4 regions of the Streptomyces sp. GMY02 genome follow, and region 1 is predicted to be linked to each of the others. Evidence: riboswitches for the same ligand, from Rfam matches in the RefSeq annotation. Region 1 holds a riboswitch; each other region holds the start of a gene.
The links. Region 1 has a riboswitch for cobalamin ahead of KQY30_RS35700 (peptidase inhibitor family I36 protein). Riboswitches for the same ligand answer to the same signal wherever they lie in the genome.
Positions count from the first base shown of each region.

Region 1 (7,646 bases):
GATGTACCGGGCGAGGTTGAGCTCAGGGGCGTTGAACCGCTCCCGGACCTCCTCGCCCCACAGCACGGACTGGGTGCCCTCGTGCTTCACCAGGCCCGGGTTAACCCCGAGCTTGAAGCCGCCGGGCAGCGGCTTTCCCTCCCGGTACGGGAGGAAGTCCGGCGGGCTCGGTCCGTTCGCGGCGTAGACGACACAGTCGGACAGGATCGCGACCGGGTACTGCCCGGTGAACGCCGCATGCTTGACGATCTAGCGGTGCAGGTTGATCCGGGTGCGGGAGATGACCGTCGCCCGGATGTCCGGCCGCCACGTCGGGCGGGACAGCGCGCGCCACGGCTCGCCCGGCCGCCAGCCCTCCCCGCGCGGGCGCTCGCGGAGCTTGCCCAGGCCGCCCTTCACCGTCGCCTTGACCGCCGAGACGACGAGCGCCAGCTCCGGGTCGCGGCCCTTGCAGCCGTCCATCGCGGCCAGGAAGTCCTCCGGCGACAGGTCGGCGTCGACGCCGAGGTCGGCCATCGTGGCGAGGTAGGCGTCGCGCAGCAGGTTGTACCAGCCGTCCAGGTAGCGGCCGTTTTCGCGGCACACCCATGCCTCGGTCGCTCCTCGTAGCCCAGCTCCACCGCGTACGCCGCGGTCGGCGTCGCGTACCAGGCCGGGCCCTCGGGCCGCTCGCCCTTCGGCGTGAACGGGGAGGGCAACAGGCGGCTGTCCAGCTCCACCCACTTGTCCTTGCCGATCTTCACCTTCGACAGGTCGACGTGGCTGAGGTCGACCAGCCAGGAGCCGGGTAGCTTGGGGTCGACGACCGGGTTCGTGTCGTGGGTGGGCACGCCCAGGCCGACGTTCAGGCCGTTGGCGCCGGCCGCGAAGGCCATGTTCACGTCGATGCCGACCAGGTGGCGCAGGGTGTTCTCGCGCAGCGGCCGGGCCCGGCGGACAGTTCACGGTCCAGGAAGCGGCGCAGCGGGGTGCGGGGGCAGTGGAGTCCGGAGGTCAGGCTCATGCGGTCCACCGCCTGCACGGCACGCTGTTCCTGACGAGGGGAGCAACTTGCCCCCGGCCCGGGTTGACGACATGACACGATTGCGTGCCGGGTGCTGGTGGCCGCGGGCTGTCCCATCTGTTCGGCGCTTCGCCGGTTTGGAAAACCAGGACCCATCCCCGCGTACGCGGGGAGCAGGCCCGTCTGGACGGAGCCCGTCTTCTGCTGACCCATCCCGACAGGAGCCGCCTGTTCACCGGGGTCGGCGGCTTGAGCCGGCCGAAGCGGGGCAACGCGCTTTGGGCTGGGAAGCCCGTCAGCCGGCGACGGGAGTCTCGGGCCGCATCTCGTAGGAGTGCTGGATGGCCTGCTGCCGGGTGCCGAGACCGTCCGTGACCTTGCGCTCCCAGGGAACCTGCTGAAGCTGCTTGGTTTCTTCGATCATCGACTTGGGCTCCAGATTTCGGAAACTGTTGACCTCGCCGGCGGCGACGGACGTCAACGTCGCATAGACCGCTTCAGGATCGAACTGCGCTCGTGGGAAGGCGAGCTTGGAGTAGTCAAAAAGCCGTTGAGACGGGTCGTCCTCCCAGCTCTCCCAGGTCTGGAACATCCGGTCGTTGAAGCCGGTCAGAAATGGTCCGGGGTTGACCGTGGCGACTTCGATGTTGTGCTCCTGCAGTTCGTAGGCCATGGTTTCGGCGATCGCCTCGACTGCGTGCTTGGAAGCGGAGTAGATGCCGGTGAAGGGGTTGACGTTCAGGCCTTCTCGGGATGAGACCCAGACGATTCTTCCTGCGCCACGCTCGACCATCTGCTTGGCGATCCCCTGGGTGAGGAGCAGCGGTCCGGTGACGTTGACCTCGAACTGGTGCCGGATGTTCGGTACGGGAATGTCTACTGTTGAGCCGCCTTCGCCGACCCCCGCGTTGTTCACGAGGATCTCCACACCCCAGTTGAGGGCTTTGCGACGATCACCGTCGTTGGTCACATCGAGCTTTTCGACCTCCAGGCTCACCCCTCGCTCGGCGGCCTGGCGCTTCAGGGTCTGGACCTGGCCGTAGATCTCCACCGTGGCGATTACGTCGAATCCCTTTTCCGCCAAACGCATCGCGGCTTCATATCCGAAGCCGGTACCCGCTCCTGTGATGAGAACCTTTTTGAGCGCCGCATTCGCCATATTGTCCGCTTCCCTTCGGGTTGCTGGTGTCGATTTGTTCCGCCTCGGCCTCACGCTTTTATTTTGGCGGCCGTCCAATGGTCAGCAGACTGGTCGGGCCGGCCTCGATGGCGTACGCCGACAGCTTCGCGATCTCAGCATTTGGTGAACCCGCCCCGCAGCCAGCCGCCGCTTGTCGTCCCAGACCTCAGAGATGTCGCGGACGACGCACTCCCCCGCCTGCTCGCCTACTGATGAACGGTGGAGCCGTTGGCCGGCAGTCACGATGAGATCCGTGACGGCCGATGAGGGTGGGAGATCAGTGACACGTACGAGGAATCGATCTCCACCGTCTTGCGCGCTACTCCGGAAACCGCAACCCAGGAAACGGCCTGGTGTTATCCAAGTAAACATGTACTGTAAGTGTGAGCGGGCGTCCTGGAACCGGCAACTCGGGACCGGCCGGCGCGCCCACATATGGGCATTATAAAATGGAGAAATAGCTTCAGTGCTGCCCTGCGTGAATTGAATATTAAGGACGCATCGGCTCGCCTTCAGTGAATCATCGCAGGCTGTTCCGTAACCACGGGCCGCCCCTCAACGATGGGTCACTTCAGGCCTCCAAGATTAGCCGAAGATAAGCTCAACGTCCTTGTCTGCGCAGAACCGAAAAACGGTGACCGGCTGACTGACATCTTCGATACGCCGTCGCAGGAAAGGGTCACTGTCGTCGGGCTGACGTCGGCCAGCTATCGCCGACCGCCTTACCTTCAACGGCACCATCATCGCATTCACGGTGCTTCCGTCAGGTACTTCCGGTCCAGCCAGCTCGGTCGCCGCGGTGTGCCAATGTCGGCAATGCCGTCGTTTCTGGTCGACACTCGTGGACCGGGTTCACCAACTGAATCCGGAACCCGTTGAGAAACGCTGTTGTTAGTGATCAACGAAGTCACCAGGAGGACGGGTATTGGTTCGGGGAGTCTCGTCTTTGGCCATGACGGCAGTCTCCACCGCTTCTCAGAAGCACCGGTCGGGCATCATCAACGTCGACTCTGCTCGTTGAGTTCGACTGGCGGTCAGGACTGTCTCCCCATTCGCAGGTCAGTAGGAGTCAATTGTGCTGGGGCTTACCGAGCCAAGGTCCGGTAAGCCCGGTATCCTTCCCGCAGAGTTCGGTGCGCGGCGTTCAGCCAGCTTTCTTTGGTGGCCGCGAATTCCTGAAAGTCGTCGTGATGTTCTCTGATGGCGTCGCGCTGGACACGCTCGTCGGTACGGACCCAGATCCGCAGGAGGTTCGTCTCTTCCTTGCAGCGCACGTCGGTCCTCGCTGCAGTCAGTTCCCGGGCCGAAGGGCGCGCGGTCTTCCCCCACGCGGGGTCGCCGAAGGCCTCAAACGGATCCGCGTAGTTGAAGCCCGCCCGTTTCATGCAGCGACTCCACTCGCGGGTCTCCGCCTTCACCTCCGGTGTACGGCGGGCGGCGTCGAAGGCTTCCACTGTGTACCGGCCGAGCAGGGAGGTCCTGTCACGCGGAACGTCGCGGAGAAGGCGGGCGTGTGCTTGTCCCCAGCAGCCGCCGGTAACGCCGTTCTCCCCGAAGGCCACCAGCTTCTCCCGGGACGGCAGCCTGTCACGGGCATCCCACACCGCCTCGCGGTCGGCTTCAGCCCTGGTGGGCGGCGGCAGGTGATAGCCGTAGCGGGCCGCAGTTTCGGGTCCGGTCAGTCCGTACCGGCGTATGTTCAACGATTCCGTTTCTCCGGCGGACCGCGGGGGCGGCAGCATGTGCCAGTCCAGGCGCTGCTCGCGCATGCAGGCACGGATCAGCACGTCCTCAGCGGCCTCGATGGTGTCGGTATCGGACGGCGAGAACTGATAGGCGTCGAAGGGCAGGAGAATGGCACTCGCCCGCCCTGTGGTAGCAGGCGCGGCGGGCTCGGCCCGCGGTGTTTCGGATGTGGCCCGGGGGACAGTGATCGCGGTGACGAGCGACAGTCCGAGGGCGACGGTCACGACGACAAGGGTGATGAGGCGGCGCGGCATCGGCACGGTGTCCTTGTCCTTCATCGGGGCGCAGCAGGTGGGGCGGTGCCTTGTATGCGCGTTGGCACCGCCCCATCGGCCGTCAGATGAATATGATGCAGCTGGCCTTGTTGTTGAAGTCGAAGGTGCCGCCGTTGAGCTGCCCCAGGTCGGGCGCCTGGCTCCCCGGCGGGAACTTGACGTAGTCGCCGCTGCAACTCCCGCCGCTGCTGTTGCCGAACTGATAGAGGTAGGCCCACCGGTTGGTGAGGTTCTTCGCCGACGAGCTCAAGTTGTCGACCGAGACGCTGGTTCCGTCCCACTCGTCGTTCGCGAAGTACCGGTCATTGCCGTTGTAGGACTTCTCGTTGCCCGTGTAGTTGGGCCATTCGTAGATCCAGAACCGCCCCTCCACCGCAGCCGTCCCGACAGCAGCGGACCCGGTGCTCGGCCCAGCCGCCAAGGCCGACGGCGCCGTCCCCATCACACTCATCACTCCCAGCGCGACAGCGCCGAGAGCCACCCCCATGATGCGTCGCATAACGTTCCTCTCTCCCCGTACTTGACTGTGCGGTCGCTTGCCCCTCCAGGGTGATCGGACCTCGCCGCCCTGTCGTTGACCCACAGCGCACACATACTTGACGATGCGTCCACTCACACCGCCCATCACGCCGCCAGTAAGGGCCGGTAGTAGGTGTGGTTGTAGGCCTCGATAATCTGGAAGGCCCAATGGCACCAGACCGGCCCGCAGTCCGACCGCCTCGTCGCCGGACGCCTCTTCCGCAGACTTCTCGGGCACGCTCAACCACCCCTCTCCGGGGGAAATCCGCCCCGGTGTCCCATGAGGAGGCGACCGCGTGAGTCTCCTGGCTCTCGGGGGCATTGCTCGTCCTGGCCTTCCTGCCTCTCTCGGACGGCGACCTGCCGGAACTCGCTCGCCGATCACAGTGGCGGGACCGCGCCGGATTCGCACCGACTTCCTCGAACTGCCGTCGCCTTTTCACCGATCATCGTTCCGTCGCCGCCAGGCCGCCGTCACGAAAAGCGTTTCGGCGGCGACACGAGAGGCTTCGGCGGATCCTGTTCCGCGCCGCCGGGGGAGTAGCTGGAGGAGCGGCCAAAGTACGCGGGTTCCGGCCGGCGGTGGCCCGAATTCACGCCGGACAGGATCCGGCACCCGGTGAATCAGTGCTCGTCATTGATGACTGCGGTGACGCGGATCTCAATCCGCATGGCGGGCAGCCCGAGGACGGTCACGCCCGTCTGGGTCCAGACGGGGGCTCGACCGCCCAGGCACGCGCGGAACTGTTCGGCCATCACGTCGTTGTGGTCCTGCCCGATGACGTCCTGGCCCTGGGGCACCTTGTGGTACGAGTTGACGTGGATGACGTCCTTCCAGGTGGCTCCGCAGGTCGCGAGCGTCCGCTCGACGTTTTCGAAGGCACGGACGATCTCCTCCTCAATGCTGTCGGGGATGTTGAGGTCGTCGTCCCAGCCGCCCTGCCCGGACGTTTCGACGCGCTGGTCGACACGGACGGCCTGGCTGTAGCCGAGCGCCTTGAGCAGGATCTCGCCGTATCCCGGAGTGACATGGAAGGTTGCATTGCTCATGGTGACGGATTCCTCTCGCACAGTAATTTCATGATTGAGTTCAACCTTGTAGTAAGGCTACATGGGTTCAACGTTGAAGTACCATGGGGAGCGCTACGTGAACGTGAGGTGGGGATGGCAGCCGACAAAGGAGCGGACAGCGAGGACGCTCACGTCGAGGGCGACGGTCTCCGGTGGCTCGACCAAGCTGAGAAGGAGGCGTGGACCGGCGTGCTCTCGCTGGCCATGCTGCTGCCGGGCAGGCTGGAGTCACCACTGCGCCGGGAGCATGGCATCACGCTGTTCGAGTACCTCGTGCTCAGCCACATGTCCGAGGCCCCGCAGCGGCGGCTGCGGATGGGTGACCTCGCATATCTCGCCGGCGGCTCTCCGTCCCGGCTGTCCAACGTGATGAAACGCTTCGAGCGGCGGGCCTGGGTGGAGCGTTTCCCCGACCCCGGCAACGGCCGTTACATTCTCGCGACGCTCACCGAGGAAGGATTCTCCGTCGTGCGTCGCGCGGCACCCACCCATCTCCGTGCCGTACGTGGCATGCTCCTCGACCGGCTCAGCGTGGCCGACCAGAAGGCGCTGACCCGTATAGCGGAGAAACTCCAGATCCGTCCCGTGGACTTCCTCTAGTGTGATGCGCCAGAAATGACGAGACTAAGTCTGTAGGCTGTTTTCGTGGTGTCTCGGGGTCCTCGTGCTGTCGAAGTCGTACTGTCTGCCGAGGAGCGGTCGGAGTTGACGCGTTGGGCGGGTGGCGCAGTGTCGGCCCGTGTGGCGGAGAGGGCCCGGATCATTCTGGCCTGTGCGAGGGGAACGTCAAATACCGGTGTAGCGGCCGACTTCGGGGTGTCTACGGAAACGGTGCGCAAGTGGCACCATCACCCGCCCGAGAAAGCAGTGGTGCTGTGCGTGGACGAGAAGAGCCAGATCCAGGCGCTGGACCGGTCCCAGCCAGTGCTGCCGATGATGCCGGGCATGCCCGAGCGGCGCACCCACGACTACTACCGGCACGGCATCACCAGCCTGTTCGCCGCCTTCAACGTCGCCGACGGCACCGTCATATCGGAACTACACCGCCGTCACCGGGCCATCGAGTTCAAGAAGTTCCTGGTCACGATCGACAAGGCCGTGCCCGCCAGCCTCGACGTCCACCTGGTCTGTGACAATTACGCCACCCACAACACCGCCGAGATCAAGACGTGGCTCGGAAAACACCCACGCTTCCACGTCCACTTCACCCCACCGGCTCCTCCTGGATAAACCAGGTCGAGCGGTGGTTCGACCTGCTGACGGACAAGCTCATCCGCCGCGGGATGCACACATCCGTCAAGGCCCTGGAGCAAGACATCAGGGCCTGGATCGACGGATGGAACAAGAACCCCAGGCCTTTCACCTGGACCAAGACCGCCGACGAGATCCTCAACTCCCTCGCCGACTACCTCACCAAAATCAACCCGCCGACCACCAAAACCTGAAAAGACTCAGTCTCGTCATTTCTGGCGCATCACACTAGTGTCATGCGCCGGAAATTACAGGCTTAAGAAGCCATCTCATTTGGGCTGTTCGGTAAGCTTCAGGTGTGGGGATCGTTGAGCGGCTGGTGCCGGATGAGCTGTGGGATTTGTTCCAGCGGGTGGCGCCGGAGGCGCCGACGCGTCCGCAGGGAGGCGGTCGGCGCCGGCACGGGGACCGGGAAGTGCTGGCCGCGATGCCGGATGCGTCCTGAAGAATCCCTTGCATGCGTTCTTGGCTCTGCACCAGGAGGGCCTGCCCGCGCTACTCGACTGTCTTCGTCCGACCTGGACAAGGCTTCGGTGATCAGGCGAGTGGCGAAGTCGGGGTCGCCGGTGAGGCGGTTGATGTGCTCCGCGAGCAGAAAGGC
Region 1 is NZ_CP077658.1:8,457,474-8,465,119, reverse strand. It holds partial or broken gene KQY30_RS35715 (transcriptional regulator) at 1-929, opposite strand, end outside; gene KQY30_RS37265 (hypothetical protein) at 878-1,003, opposite strand; gene KQY30_RS35710 (SDR family oxidoreductase) at 1,299-2,162, opposite strand; gene KQY30_RS35705 (hypothetical protein) at 3,269-4,207, opposite strand; gene KQY30_RS35700 (peptidase inhibitor family I36 protein) at 4,266-4,703, opposite strand; cobalamin riboswitch at 5,022-5,145, opposite strand; gene KQY30_RS35695 (Rid family hydrolase) at 5,348-5,773, opposite strand; gene KQY30_RS35690 (MarR family winged helix-turn-helix transcriptional regulator) at 5,888-6,394, shown strand; partial or broken gene KQY30_RS35685 (IS630 family transposase) at 6,440-7,239, shown strand; partial or broken gene KQY30_RS35680 (IS5/IS1182 family transposase) at 7,344-7,472, shown strand.

Region 2 (7,646 bases), 3.0 Mb from region 1:
ATCGCCGAGTCGTGGTTGAGGATCGACAGGACCACCGTCTCCAGCAGCACGCACTCCGCGAACGAGCCCTCCACGCGCAGGATCGGAGAGCCCGGGAAGTACACCTCGCCCTCCGGATAGCCCCAGATGTCCCCGCCGAAGCGGTACGAGGCGAGCCAGCCGAGCGTCTCCTCGTCGACGATGCCGTTCCCCCGGAGGAAGCCCAGGACGTCCGAGTCGAAGCGGAAGTTCTCCACGGCGTCCAGGACCCGCCCGGTGCCGCCGACCACTCCGTACCTGCGCCCCTCGGGCAGCCGGCGGGTGAAGACCTCGAAGACCGAGCGGCGGTCGGCGGTGCCGGCCCGCAGCGCGGCACGGAGCATCGTCAGCTCGTACTGATCGGTGAAGAGCGCGGTCGACGGGACGTCGACCGGCAGTCCAAGATCCGCTGTGTTCATAACAAGAATTCTACCCCTACCTCTCGTCAGACTGACGATTTCTGCGTGGCCGTTTGTGCGACAGGCCGTCCCGGGTGGCAGCATGGGTCGTGTGACGCTGTGCCCCGGCGTGTGACGCTGTGACCCGGCCAGAGAAGCCCGGCAGAGAAGAAGGTCGTCCGGAACCGTGAGTGTTGCTCCCACTGAGATCGAACGCCCCGAATCGGCCGAGGAGACTTTCGCCGTCCCGGAACCCGACGTCCCGTGGGTGACGATCGTCCACAACGACCCCGTCAACCTCATGAGTTATGTGGCGTACGTCTTCCAGACCTATTTCGGATACCCCAAGGACAAGGCGCACCGACTGATGCTCGACGTCCACCACAAGGGCCGCGCGATCGTCTCCAGCGGCAGCCGCGAGGAGATGGAGCGCGATGTGCAGGCCATGCACGGGTTCGGGCTCTGGGCCACCCTCTCCCAGGACCGTGCCTGATGGCCGGGCGCTTCGAGGCCATCCCGGGCGGCGGAGCGGCCGTCGCCCTCGACGAGGTCGAGATCTCGATCCTGCGCTCGCTCGCCGTACAGCTCCTGGAGCTGATCGGGCCCGGTGACGAGCCGGCCCAGGGCGAGGACCCGCTCGCCTCGCTCTTCGCCGAGGGCCCCAGCGAGCCGCCCGCCGACCCGGCGCTGGCCCGGCTCTTCCCCGACGCGTACGGCGATGACGACGACGAACTGAAGGAGTTCTCCGCCGAGTTCAGACGCTTCACGGAGAACGACCTGCGCAGCCGCAAGCGCGAGGACGGGATGGCGGTCGTCCGCACCCTGGACGGACTCGGCTCGGCGGGCGCCGGCGGCGCGGTGCTCAAGCTGACGTCCGAGGACTGTCTGCACTGGCTCGGCGCGCTCAACGACCTGCGGCTGACCATCGGGACACGGCTGGAGGTCACGGACGAGGACGAGGGCGGCGAGCTGTACCGGCTGCCGGACTCCGACCCGCGCAAGCCGATGGTGATGGCGTACCTCTGGCTCGGCGCGCTCCAGGAGACCCTCGTCGAGACGCTGATGCCGTAGGGGCCGTCCGCGGCCGCAAGCAGCCGCGAGGCCTTTCCGTACGTGCCGTACACCCTCAGAACACCCTCAATTCGCCATAACGATCGCGTCAACGCTCCGGCGTCCTTTGCTCTTCGCGGTGCGATTCGTCCGCTTCTGCCTGTGGGCTCCGCCACAGAACCGTGCGCCGGTGACCCCCTCCGCCGTGATAGATCTTCACGACCCCCCGGGGACTCCACCCCTGTCCCCGGGGGTGTTCTCCGCCGGCCGACCGCCGGCGGAACTCCATCCGTCATCCGGGGGGATCACGAACCGGTCCCGTGGCCGCGTGCGGCGCGGACCGGTATGGAGAAAGGCGCACGACCATGACCTCTGCGCAGGTCGACAAGGAATACGGCGGCGAACACGGCGGTACGGGACACGGTGGCGACCGCGCCGCGGCGGACCCGGCCGGAGGCGGCCCCTCCGGAGACCGGCCGGCCGGAGCGCCCGAAGAGGGCTACGAACGGGGACTCGGCAGCCGGCAGGTCCAGATGATCGCCATCGGCGGTGCCATCGGGGTCGGCCTCTTCATGGGCGCCGGAGCCAATATCGCCAAGGCGGGCCCCAGCATCATCCTGATGTACGCCCTCGCGGGTGTCGTGATCTTCTTCATCATGCGGGCGCTCGGCGAACTGCTGCTCTACCGGCCGGTCTCGGGCTCCTTCGCCGAGTACGCCAGAGAGTTCCTCGGCCCGTTCTTCGGCTTCGCCACCGGCTGGACGTACTGGCTGATGTGGGTCGTCACAGGGATGGCCGAACTCACCGCCGCCGCCATCTACATCCACTTCTGGTTCCCGCAGATCCCGCAGTGGGTCAGCGCGCTGGTGTTCCTGGTGGTGCTCTTCGGGGTCAATCTGATCTCGGTGAAGATCTTCGGCGAGGTCGAGTTCTGGTTCTCGATGATCAAGGTCACCGCGATCATCGGCATGATCGTCATCGGTCTGGGCGTGCTGACGCTGGGCTTCTCCGACGCGGGCGAGACCGCATCCGCGTCCAACCTCTGGGCGCACGACGGGATCTTCCCGAACGGCATCGGATCCAGCCTGATGACCCTTCAGGGCGTCATGTTCGCCTACCTCGCCGTCGAACTGGTCGGGGTCACCGCGGGCGAGTCGGAGAACCCCGAGAAGACCCTCCCCAAGGCCATCAACACGCTGCCCTGGCGCATCATCGTCTTCTACGTAGGCGCGCTGTCCGTGATCCTCGCGGTCGTCAAATGGACCGAGTTCTCGGCGGGCAACAGCCCCTTCGTGCACGCCTTCGAGACGATGGGCATCCCCCTCGCGGCCGGCATCGTCAACTTCGTCGTCCTGACCGCCGCGCTCTCCTCCTGCAACTCGGGGATGTACTCCACCGGCCGGATGCTGCGCGACCTCGCCGCCAACAGCGAGGCGCCCAAGGCCTTCGGCAGGCTCAACTCCCGCAAGACGCCCGCCCTCGCCATCACCGTGTCCGCCGTACTGATGGGGATCGGCGTGGTCCTCAACTACGTCGTCCCGGAGAAGGCGTTCGGCTATGTGACCTCGGTGGCCACCGCGGCCGGCATCTGGACCTGGATGATGATCCTGATCAGCCATATCCGCTACCGCCGCGCGGTGGACGCCGGACGGCTGCCCGCCTCGTCGTTCCCCGCCCCCGGCGGCGCGCTGCTGAGCTGGGTCGCGGTGGCCTTCCTGGCACTGGTGACCTGTCTGATCGCGTACGACAAGGACGCGCGGGTCTGCCTGTATGTGGCGGCCGTGTGGGCGGTGGGGCTGGCGGTCGGCTGGCAGGTGCTGAAGCGGCGCGACGTGCCTGTGCTGCACATCAGCCCGTCCGGCGACTGAGGACACGGCGCGGCCGAAGGCTGTGCGGTGCCGGTGACGTCCGTACCGGCCCGCGCCACCGGGCACACCGCGCGGGCCGGCCCTGTCGTACCGGGGCCGGTCCATGCGCTCGTACCGGGGCCGGCCCACGTGCTCGTACCGGGACCGGACCGCGCGCGGCGGTCCCGTTTATATTCTCTGCATGCTCACCATCACCCAGGCCCTGCACGACCAGATCGTCGCGCACGCGCGAGCCGACCACCCCGACGAGGCCTGCGGGGTGGTCGCGGGCCCCGCGGGCAGCGGACGGGCCGAGCGGTTCATCCCCATGCTCAACGCCGCGCGCTCGCCCACCTTCTACGAGTTCGACTCGGCCGATCTGCTCAAGCTCTACCGGGAGATGGACGACCGCGACGAGGAGCCGGTGATCATCTACCACTCCCACACCGCGACCGAGGCCTATCCGTCCCGTACGGACATCACCTACGCCAACGAGCCCGGCGCCCACTATGTGCTGGTCTCCACCGCGGACACCGACGGCGAAGGCCCCTTCCAGTTCCGCTCGTACCGGATCGTGGACGGCGAGGTCACCGAGGAGCCCGTCGAGATCGTCTGAGAGACTCGACGCAGAAACGAGGCGGCAGGACCCAGGAAGCCGGTGCGAAACCGGCGCGGTCCCGCCACTGTGACCAAGCTCCGCTTGGCAGCCAGGAACTGACCTGCCGCCTTTCTCCCACCAGCCAGGGGACGCGGAAATCCCCCGGAGGAGGCCCTGTCGTGTCTGCCGTGCCCCGGCGCCGCCGCGCGTTCGCGCCCGCCGCGCCGTCCGCCGTATCAGCCCTGTCGTCCGCCCTGCCCGCGGTGTGCGCCGTGCTCGTCCTGCTGCCGCTCACGGCCTGCGGCGGCCCCACCGCGGCGGACTCCGCCGCCACGCAAGGCAAGCCCGCCGCATCCGCCGCGCCCGGCTTCCCGTACACCGTCACCAACTGCGGGGTGACGACCACGTACCAGGCGCCGCCCAAGCGTGTGGTCACCATGAACCAGCACGTGACCGAGATCATGCTCGCGCTCGGTCTGGAGAAGTCCCTGGTCGGCACCGCCTGGCTGGACGACCGGATCCTGCCCGCGTACGAGAAGGCGTACAAGAGCGTGCCGGTCCTCGCCGCGGAGTACCCCTCCAAGGAGAAACTCCTCGCCGCCGCACCCGACTTCGTGTACGGCGGGTACGCGAGCGCCTTTGACGCGAAGGACGGCCGGAGCCGCGACGAACTCAAGGCGGCCGGTATCAACACCCGGCTCAACCTGGAGAACTGCGCGGACGGCCGGACCACGATGGAGGACGTCTACCGGGAGGTCGAGGAGACCGGCCGTGTCTTCGGCGTCCCGGAGCGCGCGAAGCGCTGGATCACCGAGGCGCGCGCGACGGTCGAGTCCACCGCAGGCGAACTGAAGGGCGTCAGGCCCGTGTCGGTCTTCGTGTACGACAGCGGCGACCGGACCGCGTTCACCGCGGGCGGCAAGGGCATCGGCAACGAGCTGATCCGGCTGGCCGGCGGCCGCAATGTCTTCGCCGACCTCGACAAGACCTTCGGCGACGCGACCTGGGAACAGGTCGTGGCCCGCCGTCCCGAGACCGTCGTCATCTACGACTACGGCTCGACGACGGTCGCCCAGAAGGAGAAACGCCTTCTGGACGACCCGGCGCTGAAGGACATACCGGCCATCAAGAACCGCAGCTTCGCGGTGATGCCACTGTCGGACGTGGTCCTGGGCGTACGGGCGCCGGAGGCGATAGAACGCCTGGCGACCCAACTCCACCCGACGCGCACGAAGTAACGCCCGATGCACGACGACCCAAAGCCTCCGACCGGGGCAAGTTCAGCCCGTCCGGTGTGTGAGGGCAAGAAACAGCCCGTCCGGCGCTTGAGGACAAATCCAGCCCGTCCGGCGTTTGAGGACACCGGGGTCCGGGGCGGAGCCCCGGTTCCGGGAAGGGGCGGGGTGGGGGAGAAGCCCGCCGCAGGCGCTCCCCACGGCTCCGCCGAAACCGGCCCGCGGTCCTCGCCCACGCCCCCGCCCCCGACCCCCGCCCGGCCGCAGCCCGCGGCCCGGCGCCTCCGCCTCCCCCTCGCCCTCGGCTGCCTCGCCCTCGCGCTAACCGCAGCCATCGTCGCCGGCCTAGCTCTCGGCTCCGTACGGATCCCGCCCGGCCAAGTGATCGAGGTCCTCACCGGCCGCGCGGCTCCCGGCCCGTTCCGGACCATCGTGCTCGACGTACGGCTGCCCAGGGTGCTGCTGGGGGCCGTGGTCGGCGGAGGGCTGGCCGTCGTCGGGACCGTCCTCCAGGCGCTCGTACGGAACCGGCTCGCCGACCCGTTCCTCCTCGGGATCTCCTCCGGCGCCTCCACCGGTGCCGTCCTGGTCCTCGTGCTGGGTATCGGCGGCGGGGTGACCACCACCGTCGCCATGCCCGCCGCCGCCTTCGCCGGTTCGCTGCTCGCGCTGGCGCTCGTGTACGGGCTGGCCCGGCGCGGCTCGACGATGAGCGGGGGCGGGCTCGTCCTCGCCGGGGTGGCCGTCTCGTACATCCTCTCCGCGCTCACCACCCTGATCCTGGTCGTCTCCGCCAGGCCCGAGCACTTCCAGGAGGCCCTCTACTGGTCGCTGGGCGGCCTCGGCAGTGCCCGGTGGGCCACGCTCGTACCGCCCGCCGTCGCGCTCGTCGCGGGCACCGCCCTGCTCATGGCGCTGGCCAGACCGCTCGATCTGCTGCTGGCGGGGGAGGAGGGCGCGACCGTCCTCGGTCTCGACACCTCGCGCTTCCGGGCCGCGGTCTTCGTACTCGCCTCCCTGGTCACCGCCGTGATGGTCGCCGCGAGCGGCGCGGTCGGCTTCATCGGGCTGCTGGTGCCGCACGCCGCGCGGATGGCCGTCGGCGCCGGCCACCGGGCACTGCTGCCGGTGGCCGCGCTGGCCGGGGCGGTCGCGCTCGTCGTCGCCGACCTCGCGGCCCGTACCGTCGCCGCGCCCCAGGACATCCCGGTCGGCGTCCTGACCGCGCTCATCGGCGGCCCGGTGTTCCTGTGGCTGATGCGGCGCCGCCCGGAAGGAGCCCCGGAGTGAGCACTGGAAGGAGCCCCGGAATGAGCGACCGTACGAGCACCGGCACCCCGGACCGCCCGCCCGCCCCGGTCCCCGCCGCCGAACTGCGCGTCGAAGCGCTTTCGTACGAAACCGACGGCCGCCTCCTCGTCGACCGCGTCGGACTGACCGCGGCCCCCGGCGAGACCGTCGGACTCGTCGGCCCCAACGGCAGCGGCAAGACCACCCTGCTCCGCTGCGTGTACGGAACGCTCCGCCCCACGGCCGGACGCGCCCTCCTCGACGGCGACGACCTGCACACCATGGCACCCAAGGCCAGGGCCCGCCGCGTCGCCGCCGTACCGCAGGACGGCAGGGTCGACTTCGAGCTGACCGTCCGCGAGGTCGTCGCCATGGGCCGCTCGCCCCACAAGCGCTTCTGGGAGGCCGACACCGCCGCCGACACCGCACTCGCCACCGCCGCCCTCGACCGGGTCGGTATCGCCCCGCTCGCCGACCGGGCCTTCCCGTCCCTCTCCGGCGGCGAGCGGCAGCGCGCCCTCATCGCCCGCGCCCTGGTGCAGCGGCCGGCCCTGCTCGTACTGGACGAACCGACCAACCACCTGGACATCCGCCACCAGCTCGATGTCCTGACCCTGATCAGCCGGTCGGGCACCACCAATCTGCTCGCCCTGCACGATCTGAACCTGGCCGCCTACTACTGCGACCGCATCCATGTCCTCCAGGACGGCCGGATCGTCGCCTCGGGCCCGCCGCGCTCCGTGCTGACCCCCGAACTGCTCGCGGAGGTGTACGGAGTGACGGCCGAGATCACCACCCACCCCGTCACCGGCGCCCCCAGCGTCGTCTACCTCCCGTAGCCCCCGAGCCGTCACCCGTCCCGTAGCTCCCGACCCGTCATCCCGTCCCATGGCTCCCGGCCCCCCGCGCGCGCCCGGCTCCGCACCCCCTCAGGCCTGCCGTCCACGTGACGAACGTTCTCGGTCCGCCATACGAGATCACATGCCGGGCCGCGGACCGGGAATCGATACGATGAACCCATGGTTTTCCATGACGTGAGCGACAAGACGCCGAGCACCCCGCTGCTCGTCGCGCGGCTGCACGTCGACCTGTGCCGCCTCGCCAGCGCCATCTGTCCGGGCGGCGCGGTCCTTTCCGCCGGCCGCGCAGGCTGAGCGACGGCCGCGAGCGCCGCCCGCCGTACCCGACCCGTACCGCATCACCCCCTCGC
Region 2 is NZ_CP077658.1:5,416,418-5,424,063, forward strand. It holds gene KQY30_RS22910 (nicotinate phosphoribosyltransferase) at 1-437, opposite strand, end outside; gene clpS (ATP-dependent Clp protease adapter ClpS) at 604-909, shown strand; gene KQY30_RS22920 (DUF2017 domain-containing protein) at 909-1,487, shown strand; gene KQY30_RS22925 (amino acid permease) at 2,000-3,334, shown strand; gene KQY30_RS22930 (Mov34/MPN/PAD-1 family protein) at 3,516-3,929, shown strand; cobalamin riboswitch at 3,925-4,051, shown strand; gene KQY30_RS22935 (ABC transporter substrate-binding protein) at 4,154-5,149, shown strand; gene KQY30_RS22940 (iron ABC transporter permease) at 5,315-6,436, shown strand; gene KQY30_RS22945 (ABC transporter ATP-binding protein) at 6,457-7,275, shown strand; gene KQY30_RS37175 (putative leader peptide) at 7,456-7,590, shown strand.
Region 2: linked by a shared signal. The riboswitch ahead of KQY30_RS22935 (ABC transporter substrate-binding protein) and the one ahead of KQY30_RS35700 (peptidase inhibitor family I36 protein) in region 1 are both predicted to bind cobalamin.

Region 3 (7,646 bases), 1.2 Mb from region 1:
GCGGATAGCCCGCCGCCGCCAGTTCGCCGGCGACCCGCATATGTGAGCGAGCCGCCTCCAGACTGATCACATCGGCGTCCAGATCCTCGATGGCCGGCAGGATGTCGCCGAACTCCGCGTAGCACATGTGCGTGTGGATCTGGGTGCTCGGGCCGACCCCGGAGGTCGTCAGCCGGAACGCCTCGGTCGCCCAGTCCAGATACGCCAACCGGTCCGCCGCGCGCAGGGGCAGGGTCTCGCGGAGCGCCGGTTCGTCGACCTGGATCACTGCCGTACCGGCCGCCTCCAGATCCGCGACCTCGTCCCGCAGCGCGAGCGCCACCTGCCGGGCGGTCGCGCCGCGCGGCTGGTCGTCACGGACGAACGACCAGGCCAGCATGGTGACGGGCCCGGTCAGCATTCCCTTGACGGGCCGGGTGGTCAGCGACTGCGCGTACGAGATCGTGTCGACCGTCATCGGGGCGGGCCGGGAGACATCCCCCGCGAGCACCGGCGGCCGGACATAGCGGGTGCCGTACGACTGGACCCAGCCGTGCCGAGTGACCAGGAATCCGGTGAGGCGCTCGGCGAAGTACCGCACCATGTCGTCGCGTTCGGGCTCGCCGTGCACCAGGACATCGATGCCCGCCTTCTCCTGGAAGGCGATCACCTCGCGGATCTCGGCCCGGACGCGCTCGTCGTAACCGGCCGTGTCCCGCTGCCCCGCCCGCAGTTCGGCGCGTGCCGTGCGCAACTCGGCGGTCTGCGGGAACGATCCGACGGTCGTCGTCGGCAGTGGCGGCAGAGCGAGCCGCTCACGCTGCGCGGCGGCGCGCTCGGCGTACGGCTGCTCCCGGCGGGCGTCCGCGCCCGTCACGGCCGCACAGCGGGCCCGTACGACGGGATCGTGCGTGACGCCCGAGGAGGCCCGGGACGCCAGATCGGCGCGGTTGGCGGCGAGCCGGGCGGCGACGGTGTCCGTGCCCCGGGCGAGACCGCGGGCGAGGGTGACGACCTCGTCGGTCTTCTGGCGGGCGAAGGCCAGCCAGCGGACGAGCAGCGGATCGAGATCCTTCTCGGCGGCGGAGTCCAGCGGGACATGCAGCAGCGAGCAGGATGCCGACACATCGACCCGCTCGGCGAGACCGAGCAGGGTCGCGAGGGTCGTCAGCGAGGCCGCGAGATCGTTGATCCACACATTGCGCCCGTCGACCACCCCGGCGACCAGCCGCTTGCCGGGCAGCCCGCCGACGGCCGCGAGATCGTCGAGATTGGCGGCGGCAGGGCCTGTGAAGTCCAGCGCGAGCCCCTCGACAGGTGCCTTGGCCAGTACGGGCAGGGCCTCGCCGAGCCGGTCGAAGTACGAGGCGACCAGCAGCCGGGGCCGGTCGGTGAGCGCCCCGAGATGGCGGTAGGCGCGGGCGACCGCGTTCAGTTCGGCGGGCGTGCGGTCCTGGACCAGGGCGGGCTCGTCGATCTGCGCCCACTCGGCGCCGGCCGCGCGCAGATCGGCCAGCACCTCCGCGTACACCGGCAGCAGCCGGTCGAGCAGGGTGAGCGGCTCGAATCCGGCGGCCACCCCGGGCGCGGGCCTGGCGAGCAGCAGATAGGTGACCGGCCCGAGCAGCACCGGCCGGGCGCCGGTGTGACCGAGGGCGAGGGCCTCGCGCAGTTCACCGGTCTGCTTCCCGGAGTGGGCGGTGAAGACCGTGTCCGGTCCCAACTCGGGGACGAGGTAGTGGTAGTTGGTGTCGAACCACTTGGTCATCTCCAGCGGCGCGGCGTCCTGGGCACCGCGCGCCATGGCGAAGTAGCCGTCGAGCGCGTCGGCCTCGACGGCGGCCCGGTGCCTGGCCGGGACCGCGCCGACCATGACGCTGGTGTCGAGCACGTGGTCGTAGTACGAGAAGTGGCCGGTGGGCACTTCGTCGAGTCCGGCGTCGGCCAGCTCGCGCCAGGTGTCGCGGCGCAGCCCGGCGGCGGTCTCCCGCAGCGCGTCCGCGGTGACCCGGCCCTTCCAGTACCCCTCGATCGCTTTCTTCAGTTCCCGGTCGGCGCCCTGGCGGGGGTAGCCATGGACGGTGGACCTGGGCACGGGCCGCCGGCCCTGCCGTTCCGACCGGGGTGCCGCGGCTGCGGACGTGGGTGTCACGGGACTCTCCTTCGCGAGTCGTACGGGAGCGATCCCGGCGGGACTCGTGTGCGGCGAAGGAACGGAAGCCGGGGCAGGTACCGCCACACCGTGTGCCGCACAGCCATGTGCGGCGCCCACATGTGCCGCACACCCATGTGCGACACAGCCATGTGCCGTACATCCATGTGCCACGCAGCCATGTGGCGTGCGCCCGCCCGTATCCGCCGACCCGCCCACGAGGTCACCGAGATCTCCGTGCGCGGTCCTCGCACACGGGCAGTGGCAGGTCTTCGGACTCGCGGGCGCGCCTTGTGCCTGTACGCGATGTGCGTACGCGGACAAGGCATCTACTGGCCGTCGCTTCCCGGACGCGGTGCGTCCAGTGCGTATGACGGCGGTCGTTCCCACTCACCGCTGCGGGGCAGTCCCGGATTCCCACCGGGTTCCCTCTTGCGACGCGCCTGCCTGGCGGACAGGGCGAACCGACTGCGCGTCCAGCATAGGTCCGGAACTCGACATGCTCGAAACATGGGTCCTGAATACTGGCGCCATGGTCCACGAAGACGAACCGGTACTGCTCGACCGGGCGGGCCGCACCGCCCGCATCACGCTCAACCGGCCCCGCGCGCTCAACGCGCTCACCCACCCCATGGTGCTGCGGATCACCGAGGCGCTCGCCCGGTGGGAGAACGACGAGAGCGTGACAGCGGTGATCATCTCGGGCGCCGGCGAGCGCGGGCTGTGCGCCGGCGGCGACATCCGCGCGATCCATGAGGACGCGCGCACCGGCGGCGCCGCCTCACCCACCTTCTGGCGCGACGAGTACCGGCTCAACGCCCGGATCGCCCGCTTCCCCAAGCCCTATGTGGCACTGATGGACGGCATTGTGATGGGCGGCGGCGTCGGTGTCTCGGCGCACGGCACCGTCCGGATCGTCACCGAACGGTCGGCGGTCGCCATGCCCGAGACCGGCATCGGCCTCGTCCCCGATGTCGGCGGCACACATCTCCTCTCGCGCGCACCGGGCGAGCTGGGCACCCATCTCGCCCTCACCGGCCGGGCGGTGGGCGCCGCCGACGCGCTGCTCTGCGGCCTCGCGGATCACTTCGTACCCGCCGAGCGGCTGGACGCCGTACGGACCGCGCTCGCCGGCCCCGACGTACGTGAGGCGGCGCACGTGACCGCGACGGTACGGGGGTACGGGACGGCCGCGCCCGAGGGCCAACTCGCCGCGGACCGTGAGTGGATCGACCCCTGCTACGCGGCGGACACCGTGGAAGAGATCGTCGAGCGGCTGCTCGCCACCGGTCTGCCCGCGGCGAAGGAGGCCGCCGAGACGATCCTGACGCGGTCGCCCACCGTGCTCAAGGCAACCCTGGAAGCGCTGCGCCGGGTCCGTCTGCTGCCGACGCTGGAGGAGGCGCTCGACCAGGAGTACCGGGCCTCGTGCGCCGCGCTGGCCACGCCCGATCTGGTGGAGGGGATCAGGGCGCAGGTCATCGACAAGGACCGCAGGCCGCGGTGGTCCCCGAAGGAGCTGGCGCAGGTCACGGAGGCGGATGTGGCGCGGTTCTTCGCCCCGCCGCCGGGCGGCGACCTCGGACTGGCCGGCGGGGTCTGAGGGCGGAGCGCGTGGTCAGCGGCGGAGGTGGTGGCGCTTGCGCCAGGCGACCACCGCCGCGACCAGCCCGCTGACCACGATGAACCCCATCGCGATCAGGAACACCGGCGAGGTCGGCGAGGCGGCGCGGCTGCCCGCGACCACATACGCCGCGTTGTTGGGGATCGAACCGATCAGGGTCGCCAGCAGGAACGGTGTCCAGCGCATCCGGGAGACGGCCGCGCCGTAATTGATCGGGGCGAACGGCACACCGGGGAAGAGCCGGATGATCAGCATCGACCGGAAGCTGTGGGTGCTGAGCTGACGGTCTATCGCCTTCAGCCAGCGGCCCCGCAGCAGCGGACGGAGGGCGTCCTGGCCCAGCATGCGCCCGAGCCCGAAGGACATGGCCGCGCTCAGCACCGTCCCGGCGAGCGCGGCGACCAGCCCGAGATACGAACCGAGGAGCGCGCCGGAGGCGATGTTGAGCAGCGGGCGCGGTACGAACGCGGTGGCGCACAGCCCGTACCCCACGGTGAACAGCACCACGGCGACGCCCCCGCCGACGCGTGGCAGCCAGCCGTCGGACAGCAGCTTCTGCGGCTCATAGAGCAGCACCACCGTGGCCGCGGCACCGAGCAGCACCACGAGTACGGCGAATCTCGCCCAGGGCGAGAGAAGTGCCCGGTAGCAACGGAGCGCGAGGCTTCGCGAGGACCGGGGGGCGGTGTCGAGCACGCGGGGAGCGTAACCGACGAAGATGTCCGGTCGCCGGGGGCCTGGTGACGGAGGCCTCCCGTCCGGCGTGTGTCCGGCACAACACGGGCACACCGGGTCGAAGAACGCGCCGGTCAGCGGCGCCTCGGGCGGTCCCACGGCAGGAGTCGGCCAACTGCGGCCCGGCGGAAAATCGTTCGACGCGGGCGGACGGGCTGGGCGAGGATCGGGGACATGGTCCGGTACGCCTTCCCCGCAGCGCCGTCCGCAGTCGCGGACGCGCCGGAGGCTGCCGTCTTCCTCGTGGCGTGCACGGCCGCGCCTGTCGCACCCGTCGCGGCAGTCGTCCCGGCGGATGCCTTCGCAGCGGCCACGGATGCCGAAGCAGCGGCATCCGCCGCGGCAGCGCCCTTCGGCGGCGCCCGAAGCTGACCCTTCCCGGATCGTCCGGCGGACCCCGCAGGGGGAGGGTCGGCAAGGCCCGGGGGTCCCTCTCAGCTCCGAGTTCCGGGAAGGAACCAGCGAACCATGCCCAAGACGGCATACGTGCGCACCAAGCCGCACCTGAACATCGGCACCATGGGCCATGTCGACCACGGCAAGACCACCCTGACCGCCGCCATCACCAAGGTCCTCAGCGACCGCGGGACCAGCTCCTTCGTACCGTTCGACCGGATCGACCGGGCCCCGGAGGAGGCCGCCCGCGGGATCACCATCAACATCTCGCACGTCGAGTACGAGACGGACACCCGGCACTACGCCCATGTGGACATGCCGGGCCACGCCGACTACATCAAGAACATGGTGACCGGCGCGGCCCAGCTCGACGGAGCGATCCTCGTCGTCTCCGCGCTCGACGGGATCATGCCGCAGACCGCCGAGCACGTCCTGCTCGCCCGCCAGGTCGGCGTCAATCACATCGTCGTCGCCCTCAACAAGGCCGACGCGGGCGACGACGAGCTGACCGACCTGGTCGAGCTGGAGGTGCGCGAGCTGCTCACCGAGCACGGGTACGGCGGCGACGCCGCGCCCGTCGTCCGGGTCTCGGGGCTGCGTGCCCTGGAGGGCGACCCGCGCTGGACGGCGGCCGTGGAGGCGCTGCTCGACGCCGTCGACACATATGTGCCGATGCCTGTCAGGTACACGGACGCGCCGTTCCTGCTCCCGGTGGAGAACGTCCTCACCATCACCGGCCGCGGCACGGTCGTCACCGGCGCCGTCGAGCGCGGCACGGTACGGGTGGGTGACCGGGTGGAGGTGCTGGGCGCCGGCGCGGAGACGGTGGTGACCGGCCTGGAGACCTTCGGCAAGCCGATGGAGTCCGCGGAGGCCGGGGACAATGTCGCGCTGCTGCTGCGCGGGATGCCACGTGACGCGGTGCGCCGGGGCCATGTGGTGGCGGCGCCGGGCAGTCTCGTACCGAGCAGGCGCTTCACCGCGCAGGTGTATGTGCTGTCGGCGCGCGAGGGCGGCCGTACGACACCGGTCACCAGCGGGTACCGGCCGCAGTTCTACATCCGTACGGCGGATGTGGTCGGCGACATCGACCTGGGCGAGGCGGCGGTGGCGCGTCCCGGGGACACGGTCGCGCTGACCGTGGAGCTGGGGCGTGACATTCCGCTGGAGCCGGGGCTCGGCTTCGCGATCCGCGAGGGCGGCCGTACGGTCGGCGCCGGTACGGTCACGTCGCTGATCTGACGGCCCCCGCTGGCGTCCGAAGGCGCCCGCTCAAGCGGTCCGGCGCCCGCCTCCCTCGACGGGGGGCGGGCGCCGGACCGTACACAATGGGAGGGTGAACGAGCCCGACGAGCCTGATGAGCCCGTCCCCGTGCTGCGCGCCGTCGACGGCGGTACCGCGAAGCTGCTGCCCGACGTGGACCGGGAGCGTGCCTGGCTGCTGACGGTCGACGGGGCGCCGCAGTCGTATGTCGACCTGGACGAGCCGACGCATCTGGAGTTCGAGTACGTACGGCGGCTCGCCCATGTCGTCGACTGCGCGGCTGGCGACGGCGAACCGCTGACCGTGCTCCACCTCGGCGGCGGGGCCTGCACACTGCCGCGCTATGTGGCGGCGACCCGGCCCGGCTCGGCGCAGTGTGTGGTGGAGGCCGACGCGGCACTGCTGGCGCTGGTCGCGGAACGGCTGCCGATACCGGCCGGCACCGGCATCACCGTACGGAGCGCGGATGCCCGCCGCTGGCTCGAAACGGCGCCCGCGCGGTCGGCGGACGTGCTGATCGCGGATGTGTTCGGCGGTTCACGGGTGCCCGCGCACCTCACTTCGGTCGAGTACGCGCGGGAGGCGGAGCGGGTGCTGAAGAGCGACGGGATCTATGCCGCCAATCTCGCCGATGGCGCGCCCTTCGGCTTTCTCCGCTCCCAACTGGCCACGTTCGCCTCGGTCTTCGAGGAGCTGGCGCTGATCGCGGAGCCGGGCGTGCTGCGCGGGCGGCGCTTCGGCAATGCCGTACTGGTCGCCTCGCACACCGCGTTCGACACGGCGGCACTGGCCCGCCGTGCCGCGTCAGACGCCTTCCCCGCCCGGGTGGAGGAGGGCGCGTCGCTCCGGCGGTTCATCGGGGCGGCGGCGGTCGTACGGGACAGCGGCGCGGTGCCGTCACCGAGGCCGCCGGAGGGCGCGTTCAGCATCGGCTGAGGGGCTGTTTCCGGGCGGTGGGGGTGCGTGTCACTCCTCGATGGCGCCGCCGACGGCCCGCAGGTGCTCGCGGAAGGTCAGGGACGGCGTCTGCCGGCGCGCGGCGAGGTAGGCGTCGAACCGTACCTGGCTGCGCAGGGACTCACCGGAGCGGATCCGGTCGGCCTGGCGCCGCTCGGTGTCACGGATGGTCTCGGCGAGCGCGAACAGCTCCTCGGCCCGGTCGGCGGGTACGAAGAGCACCCCGTCGTCATCGGCCAGGACGAGGTCCGCACGCCCCACCGTCCACTCGCCCACCGTGGCGGACCCGATCGCGTCCTCGGGACGGACGTCCAGCCGCTGCGGGCCCGTCGGGGTCGCTCCCGTGCTGAACACCGGCAGTCCGATCGCCAGGATGTCGGCGGTGTCGCGGTGCAGTCCCCAGATCACAACGCCCGCCAGTCCCGCCGCCTCAGCCTCCAGCACCACGAGATCGCCGACACACGCCTCGTCGGTCCGCCCGCCGTTGTCGACCACCAGCACATCGCCGGGCCCGGCCTCTTCGAAGGCCTCCAGGAAGA
Region 3 is NZ_CP077658.1:7,255,591-7,263,236, reverse strand. It holds gene metE (5-methyltetrahydropteroyltriglutamate--homocysteine S-methyltransferase) at 1-2,074, opposite strand, end outside; cobalamin riboswitch at 2,377-2,615, opposite strand; gene KQY30_RS30925 (enoyl-CoA hydratase/isomerase family protein) at 2,664-3,734, shown strand; gene KQY30_RS30920 (TVP38/TMEM64 family protein) at 3,750-4,451, opposite strand; gene tuf (elongation factor Tu) at 4,959-6,128, shown strand; gene KQY30_RS30910 (spermidine synthase) at 6,223-7,086, shown strand; gene KQY30_RS30905 (RraA family protein) at 7,117-7,646, opposite strand, start outside.
Region 3: linked by a shared signal. The riboswitch ahead of metE (5-methyltetrahydropteroyltriglutamate--homocysteine S-methyltransferase) and the one ahead of KQY30_RS35700 (peptidase inhibitor family I36 protein) in region 1 are both predicted to bind cobalamin.

Region 4 (7,646 bases), 530 kb from region 1:
CCCCCGCACACAGGCGGCCAGTTTCCATCCCAGGTTGACGGCGTCCTGCAGGCCGGTGTTGAGCCCCTGGCCGCCCGCGGGGAAGTGCACGTGCGCGCTGTCCCCGGCCAGCAGGACGCGTCCGGCACGGTAGCGCTCGGCCTGCAACGCCGCGTCGCTGAACCTGGAGAGGTGGCGGGGCGCGTCCATCTCGATGGGGTGTCCGGTGATCCGCTCGACCTCCGACCTGAACTCCTCGAAGGTGACCGGGGACTTCCGGTCGGGGTGCGGGCCGCGGAAGTCGTACGTGCCGACACGGCTGTACCCCGCGGGGCTGACCCAGAAGATGGTCCAACCGCGCGGGGTACGGTTCCAACCGCCCGGCGCGTCCTGGGGGTTGGCCAGCCGTACGTCACCCATCAGGCAGGAGATCGTCGGCAGCGTGCCGGTGAACGCGATACCGGCCTTCCGCCGCACCACGCTGCGGGCCCCGTCGCACCCCACCACCCAGCTCGCCCGCAAGGACCGCTCACCGCCATTCTTCTGACGATACGTCACCTCGACGTGCTCGCCGCTCTCCCGCAGGTCGGTCACCTCGGCGCCCCGCACCAGCCGCCCGCCCAGCCGGACGGCGCGCTGGGCGAAGACCGCTTCGGCGTAGGTCTGCGGACTACCGACCATCGCGGGGAACTCCTCGACCACCGGGGCCAGGTCGAGGTGCGGCAGGCCGCCGAAGTGGAACGGCACGTGGCGCTGCGGGGCGCGTCCGGCCACGTACCGTCCCGGCTGCACGGCCTCCAGCAGTCCGCGCCGGTGCAGTGTCTGCGCGGTCCTGGCGTGCAGCGTCCCCGCCTTCGACTCGCCCGAGGGCTCCGGCTCCTTCTCCACCACGGTCGTCCGGACTCCGTGCAGGGCCAGTTCGCCGGCCAGCAGCATGCCGACCGGACCGCCCCCCACGATCACCACGTCCGCGTCCACGGCACCGGCCGTGTCCCCCACCCCGTCCACGACAGTCGGGCTCCTCTCCATGTGACGCCTGGCTCGGCGGTGTTGTGCCGGTTCCGTCAGGCGATCTGCAAGTGATCACCGCACGGCAGCTCAACCGCCTGGTCGCGTACCGCGGACAGGGTCACGATGGCATGCGCCACGGCGCTGAGAGTGGTGTGGCGGTGCCAGCCCCCGAAAGTCCGGCCCTCGAAGTCCATCGCGCCGACCTTGGTGCTGATCTCGGCGAAGTCCTTGTCGACACGCTCGCCGAGGCGGCCCAGGCGCACGACGAGCGAGGGCGGCGCCTCTGTCTCTGTCATGTTCGACAGCCACAGCTCCCGCGCCCGGCGCTCCCCGAGGCGCCGTGCGCCGACCAGCCGCAGCATCGGGCTGCCGGAGCCGGGCGACAGCACGACGTCGGTACTGGTCACAACGGGCGACCGGCCGGCTTGGCAGGTACGGCCGGCCCACCGGACCGGACGTCCGCCGGGGTCCGCCCCCTCCGCGAGGTGCTGCGCCGCCATCAACCGGACCGTCCCGCCCGCCCGTACCGTGCTCCACGGGATCAGCCGCATGGCACCGCCGATCCTCAGCACGAAGGGGACCTTCGCCGCCGTCAGATGCCGCACCAGAACGCCCGCGTCCTCCTCCAGGGCCTCCGCGATCACCGGTCTGGGGCTCAGCCCCCATCCCCGTGTCAGCTCCAGCACGGCAGCCGCCGCGGGCGGGACGCCGCCGTCGTCGGCGCCGACCCGGTCCGGGATCTCCGCGCGCCGCCTGCGCTCGCCGTCGGCGAGCCACTTCCCGGACAGTCTCAGCCGCGAGTTGACCGGTGCGCTGTAGTGGTCGTTGGCCATCCACACGCCGTACGAGCGCTGACTGTTGACGATACGCCCGAGTTGCGGAACGAACGATTCAGTAACCCCGACGGTGTGTTCGCCCGTCTTGAGGACCACCATCGGCTTGACCACCCACGCCAGCGGGTCGAGCGCCTGATCCAGGTCCGCGGCCAGCGCCTTGCGCACCGGGACCCAGTCCCACGACGACTTGCTGATGAAGTGGTGCAGCCGCTGCTCGGCCGCGCCGCCTCCGGCCATCGACGCTATCGAGCGCATCGACTTGCGACTGGTGAGCGACAGCAACCCGGAGATGTACAGTTCGCCGTACTTCCGCTGGTCGCGACGCGGCAGCGACACCAGCATCCGTCGACTGTACTCGGTGACGAAGTCGTCGGCGACCCCGCTCCAGACGATCTCGTGTGTTCGATGCGAACGGTGTAAATCCACGACGAAAATCCCTCCGCCGGACACCGGATCCAGTCACCCCACCGCGCTGGACCAGGAGCCCCCGCTTGTCCTTTGGCGTGGTCTAGTTGAACATACGTTTTAGATTTTCACCATGGTCGTCCATTTCACACGACCTCTTCGAAACGGCCTCGGGCCTCTGAGCGACTCCTGCGCACTTCACCGTCTGATCCACATATCCGCAGGTCAGAGCGGTCTGTCCAGTCGCTTCCCGATCTCGTCCACACGGTTGCAACAGTGCGGAAGCATGTTTCACTCGGCCGACATGAAGAGATGAACGCCCCAATACCAAACCGACCGTTCAACTCACAATGGAGTTTTTGCGTCGGCCAACTCCGTGACGGAGTCACGCACCCGGGGGCGATGGGATGATGATCGATGACAAGGCGACGGCGGTTCGAGGAAGTCGGTGCGAATCCGGCGCGGTCCCGCCACTGTGATCGGCGAGCGAGTTCCGGCAGTCACTGTCCGAGAGGGGCGGGCAGGCCCGGACGAGCGACGACCCGAGAGCCAGGAGACTCACGCGGTCGCCTCCTCATGGGACACCGGGGCGGATTTCCCCGGGGAGAGGGGTGGTTGAGCGTGCCCGAGAAGTCTGCGGAAGAGGCACCCGGCGACGAGGTGGTCGCACGGGAGGCCGACCTGGTGCCGTGCCGTGTTGTCGTGTGCCGGGACTGCTGCTGTGGCAGTGCCAAGGTGACCGGGGTCGATCACGCGGCTCAGACCGCACGTCTGCGTGCGGAGGTACCCGTACGGATCTCAGCGTGCCTGGACGTGTGTGAGCAGGCCAACGTCATCGTCGTACAACCCTCGGCCGCGGGCCGGGCAGCCGGAGGGCGGCCGGTCTGGCTGGGGCTGGTCAACGACCCCGACGCGACCGAGGACATCACGGACTGGGCACGCGCGGGCGGCCCGGGCATCACACCCATGCCGGAGATCCTCGGTCTGTACGCCATCACTCCGCCGCGGCTCGGCACGGCTTCCCGGAACGGGCCTGATGCCGACCGTCGTTGAGACCACCGCGGACCACGCCACCACCCGGACGGCGTTCTGACCGGTGCCGTGGCCCCTACCGGCCGGGGACACCGGGGAACGGACGCGCTTCGGCCTCCGTCCCCGGCTCCCCGGCCCGTACACCGTGCAGCACATGGGCCAGCACCTCCGCCCCGCGCACCACGCGGGGGCCGGGGCGGTTGAAGTGGGCCGGGCCGTCCAGCACGTGGACGCGCCCGGCCCGTACCGCGGGAAGCTCCGCCCAGCCGGGCAGGCGGGTGAGCGACTCCGTCTCGCGAAGGGTCCGCTCGGGCGGAAGGCCACAGGGCAGGACCAGTATCATGTCCGGCCGGGCCGCGCGGACCGCTTCCCAGGTCATCGGCTGGGTGTGCGCGCCGGGGAAGGCGAGCGCGCAACCAGCGCCGGCCAGGCCGGCGCTGATCGATGGTGTGCGGTCGGGTGGGGTCGGGTGTGGTCAGGTGTCCCGAGGGTGGGTGCGTTCGTAGTGGCGGGCGACGCGGGTGCGGTTCCCGCAGACATTGCCCACGCACCACTTGCGGCGCCTGTTCTCGGCGAGGAACAGCATCGAGCAGTCCGGGCTGCCGCATCTGCGCAGGAGCTCCAGCCGCCCGGGACTGGCCAGGAGTCCGATCACCTCGCCGGCGATGGCCGCGAGCGCCGCGTTCCCGCCGTGCTCGACATGCCAGCGGGTCTCCTCACGCACCTCCGGCCCGGTCGTGACCAGGCGCGGGCTGCGCGGAACCGACGACGCGGCCGCGTTGATGTCCTCCACCGACGCCGGGTCCGCCGCACGCCCCTCCACCCGCGCGTCCAGCACATCACGGACGGCAGCCCGCAGCCGCCGCACCGCGGCGGGAGCGGGAACCGGACCGGGCGGCAGACGACGCGCCTGAATGCCCCACCACACCGCCCCCGCAGCGGGATCCCCGATCAGATCCACCGGCGGGTCCTTGACCGTCATCACCGTGTCCACGAGATCCAGCGCCACCAGCGGCTCCCCACCCATGGGGAAGCCCGCCGCCTGCAACTCCTCGACCGTCACCTTAACGCTCATGTGTGAACAGTAAACATTAGAGGGACTGACGTCCATCAACGTCGACAATCAGTAACGTCGCGCCCCGATCGAGCAGAGGCGACGCCTTGCAGCTCGCTTCTAATGGATATAGCGTCTACTTATGCGTTAGTAGGCGTGGAGTGGTGCGGCAGTCCGCCGCAGCGGGTCCTGGGCAACAGGCCCCCTCGGATCCGTCCCTCGTTCCAGCCTCCGGACAAAGAGATCAAGGAGACCGTCATGACAGCGCCTCTGCGGAACAAGACGGTGCTCGTGGTGGGCCGCGGCAGCGGAATCGCCCGCGCTGTGACCGACGCCGCACTCGCGGCCGGCGCCCGGGTGATCGCGGCGGGCCGGGACCGTTCCACTCTCGAAAAGGACTACAAGGGCACCGACGTGCTCACCAAAAGCGTCGACCTGACCGACGAGGACTCCATCGCGGCGCTCGCCGAGGGCCTCGGCAGCGTCGACCACGTGGTGTCCGTCGCCTCCGCCAGGGCACGGGGAAAGGTGAGCGAACTGACACCCGAGGCGATTCTCCTCTCCTTTCACACCAAGGTCGTCGGGCCGATCATGCTCGCCAAGCACTTCGCGCCGAACATGCCCGAGAACGGGTCGTTCGTACTCTTCTCCGGAGTCGCCGCCCTTGAGCCCGACCCCGGATTCCTCGCGGTTGCCGCGACCAACGGATCGGTCAACACCGTCACCCGCTCCCTCGCCGTCGAACTCGCACCGATCCGGGTCAACGCGATCTCACCGGGCACCATCGACACCGGCGCCTGGGACGCACTGGGAGAGCAGCGGAAAGCGGAGTTCTTCGCGCGCCTGTCGAAAGACAACCCCTCGCGCCGCATCGGCACACCCGACGACATCGCTCAGGCGGTCATCTTCGCGCTGACGAACACCTTCATGACAGGCGTCTCACTGCCCGTCGACGGCGGCCAGCCCCTCGTCTGATCCACCCGCCCCACCTCGGAGGGAAAACATGCGTGCCATCGTCATCGAGAAATTCGGCGGACCGGACAGCCTCGTCTATACGGAACTGCCGGAACCCGAACCGCTCGACGGTCATGTCGTCATCGGGATAAAGGCGTTCGGCCTGAACCACGCCGAGATGCATATGCGCAGGGGCGAGTGGGCCGAAGCCGCCAGGGTCAGCGGTATCGAGTGTGTCGGCCTGGTGAAATCCTGCCCCGGTGGCGAGTTCCCGGTCGGCGCGAAGGTCGCGGCGCTGATGGGCGGCCTCGGTCGTACCATCAACGGCAGCTACGCCGAATACACGAGGGTCCCGGCGTCGAACGTGGCGGTCATCGAATCCGGCCTTTCCTGGGCCGAACTGGCCGCGATCCCGGAGACCTACGCGACCGCCTGGACGTGCCTGTTCCGCAATCTGGAGATCACTTCCGGGCAGACGCTCGTCATCCGGGGTGCGACCTCGGCCTTCGGCCGGGCCGCGGTCGGTCTCGCGGTCGATGCCGGCGTGCACGTCATTGGCACTTCCCGCAATCCTGAGCGGTTCCCCTTGCTGGAGAGGCTCGGTGTGGAACGAGCCGAGCTGGAGGGCCCCGGCCTTTCCGAACGGATCAAGGAAGCCAAGCACATCGACGCCGTACTCGATCTCGTGGGAAACAGCACCGTCCTCGATTCTCTGGAGATGCTGCGGCGAGGCGGCCGGGCATGTCTGGCGGGCTGGCTCGGGGGTCTCGACCCGATCACCGACTTCAACCCCCTGCTGCAAATGGCGAGTGGTGTCTGTCTGACCTTCTTCGGCAGCTTCGCCTTCGGGAAGCCCGGCTTCCCACTGTCCGATGTGCCGCTCCAGACGATCGCGGAGCGGGTGGCGGCGGGCCGTTTGAAGGCGAAGCCCTCACGCGTGTTCCGTTTCGAGGAGATACGGGAGGCACATCGTGTGATGGAGGCCGGCGAGGCCGGGGGCAAGATGGTCGTCGTCCACGATTGACCTGCGGGGCACTGCACCTGCGGAGCACTGCCTGCCTACCGAGTTCACCAGCCTGTCCCACGTGAAGTTGTCGGCGGCGGAGCCGGGGCGGCGGTCTCCCCTGCGTACGGGGCTTGTGTTGGACTGGCCCGGCATAATCCGTACACCACGATGGAGTGAATGCGATGCCTCTTGAGGGCGAGTACGAGCCGAGTCCGGCGCAGTGGGTGCGCGATCAGGTCGAGCTGTATGAGAGTTCGGGTGGCACGCAGGGCACAACGCTCTGGGACACGGGTCTGCCGGTCGTCATTGTCACGATGCGCGGCGTGAAGAGCGGCAGGATCCGCAAGATTCCACTGATGCGCGTGGAGCACGAGGGGCGGTACGCGGCGGTGGCCTCGAAGGGCGGCTTCCCGCACCACCCGGTCTGGTACTTCAATCTCAGGGCCGACCCGCGGGTGGATGTCCAGGACGGCCCCGAACTCCAGGGCATGACGGCCCGTGAGCTCACCGGGGACGAGAAGGCGCAGTGGTGGCAGCGCGCGGTCGCCGCGTATCCGCCGTACGCCGAATACCAGGAGAAAACCGACCGCGTGATCCCCGTCTTCGTACTCGAACCCGATCACCTGGCCGGGCCGGCGAACGCCCCGTCGCCGACGGGGAACTGAGCTCCGGACCTCACCCGCCCGGCCCGGCAGGGCGCCGCGCGGCCGGGGACAGGGTCCGGCGCCGCCCTGGACAGGCTCACCTGGCCTTGTTCCCGGAATGCGAACGAAACAAGGTCAGGTGAGACAGAGGCGAGGTCCCGCGAGACGGGCCAACGCTCCTGCCTCCGCCGCCAACCCCCGAAGGCTCACCTGCCCTCAGTGGCCGGGGGACGTGCTCCCGGGAGGGGCTTGGCGCATGGCGGCGGATCACCTGCCGTTACCGTCCAGGGCAGCGGCGCGGCGCCAGGCCGCGTCGCGCAGCAGCCGCAGGCCGTTGAGGCCGACGATGACGGTGGAGCCTTCGTGGCCCAGGACGCCGAGCGGCAGCGGCAGGTGTCCGACGAGGTCCCAGACGACGAGGCCGGAGATGAACAGCCCGGCGATGACCAGGTTCTGGACCACGAGGCGGCGTGCGGCGCGGGAGAGGGCGACGACCGTGGGCACGGTGGCGAGCTCATCGCGGACGATGACGGCGTCGGCGGTCTCCAGGGCCAGGTCCGATCCCGCCCGGCCCATGGCGATGCCGGTGTGGGCGGCGGCCAGGGCGGGGGCGTCGTTGACGCCGTCGCCGACCACCAGCACTTTGCGTCCCGCCGCCTCCTGTTCGCGTACGGCGGTGACCTTGTCCTGGGGCAGCAGTCCCGCCCGTACGTCGGTGATGCCGG
Region 4 is NZ_CP077658.1:7,931,293-7,938,938, reverse strand. It holds gene KQY30_RS33860 (FAD-dependent oxidoreductase) at 1-987, opposite strand, end outside; gene KQY30_RS33855 (transposase) at 1,044-2,252, opposite strand; cobalamin riboswitch at 2,670-2,791, shown strand; gene KQY30_RS33850 ((2Fe-2S) ferredoxin domain-containing protein) at 2,916-3,284, shown strand; gene KQY30_RS33845 (ABC transporter substrate-binding protein) at 3,340-3,642, opposite strand; gene KQY30_RS33840 (ABATE domain-containing protein) at 3,739-4,338, opposite strand; gene KQY30_RS33835 (SDR family oxidoreductase) at 4,576-5,292, shown strand; gene KQY30_RS33830 (zinc-binding alcohol dehydrogenase family protein) at 5,321-6,295, shown strand; gene KQY30_RS33825 (nitroreductase family deazaflavin-dependent oxidoreductase) at 6,460-6,942, shown strand; gene KQY30_RS33820 (heavy metal translocating P-type ATPase) at 7,189-7,646, opposite strand, start outside.
Region 4: linked by a shared signal. The riboswitch ahead of KQY30_RS33850 ((2Fe-2S) ferredoxin domain-containing protein) and the one ahead of KQY30_RS35700 (peptidase inhibitor family I36 protein) in region 1 are both predicted to bind cobalamin.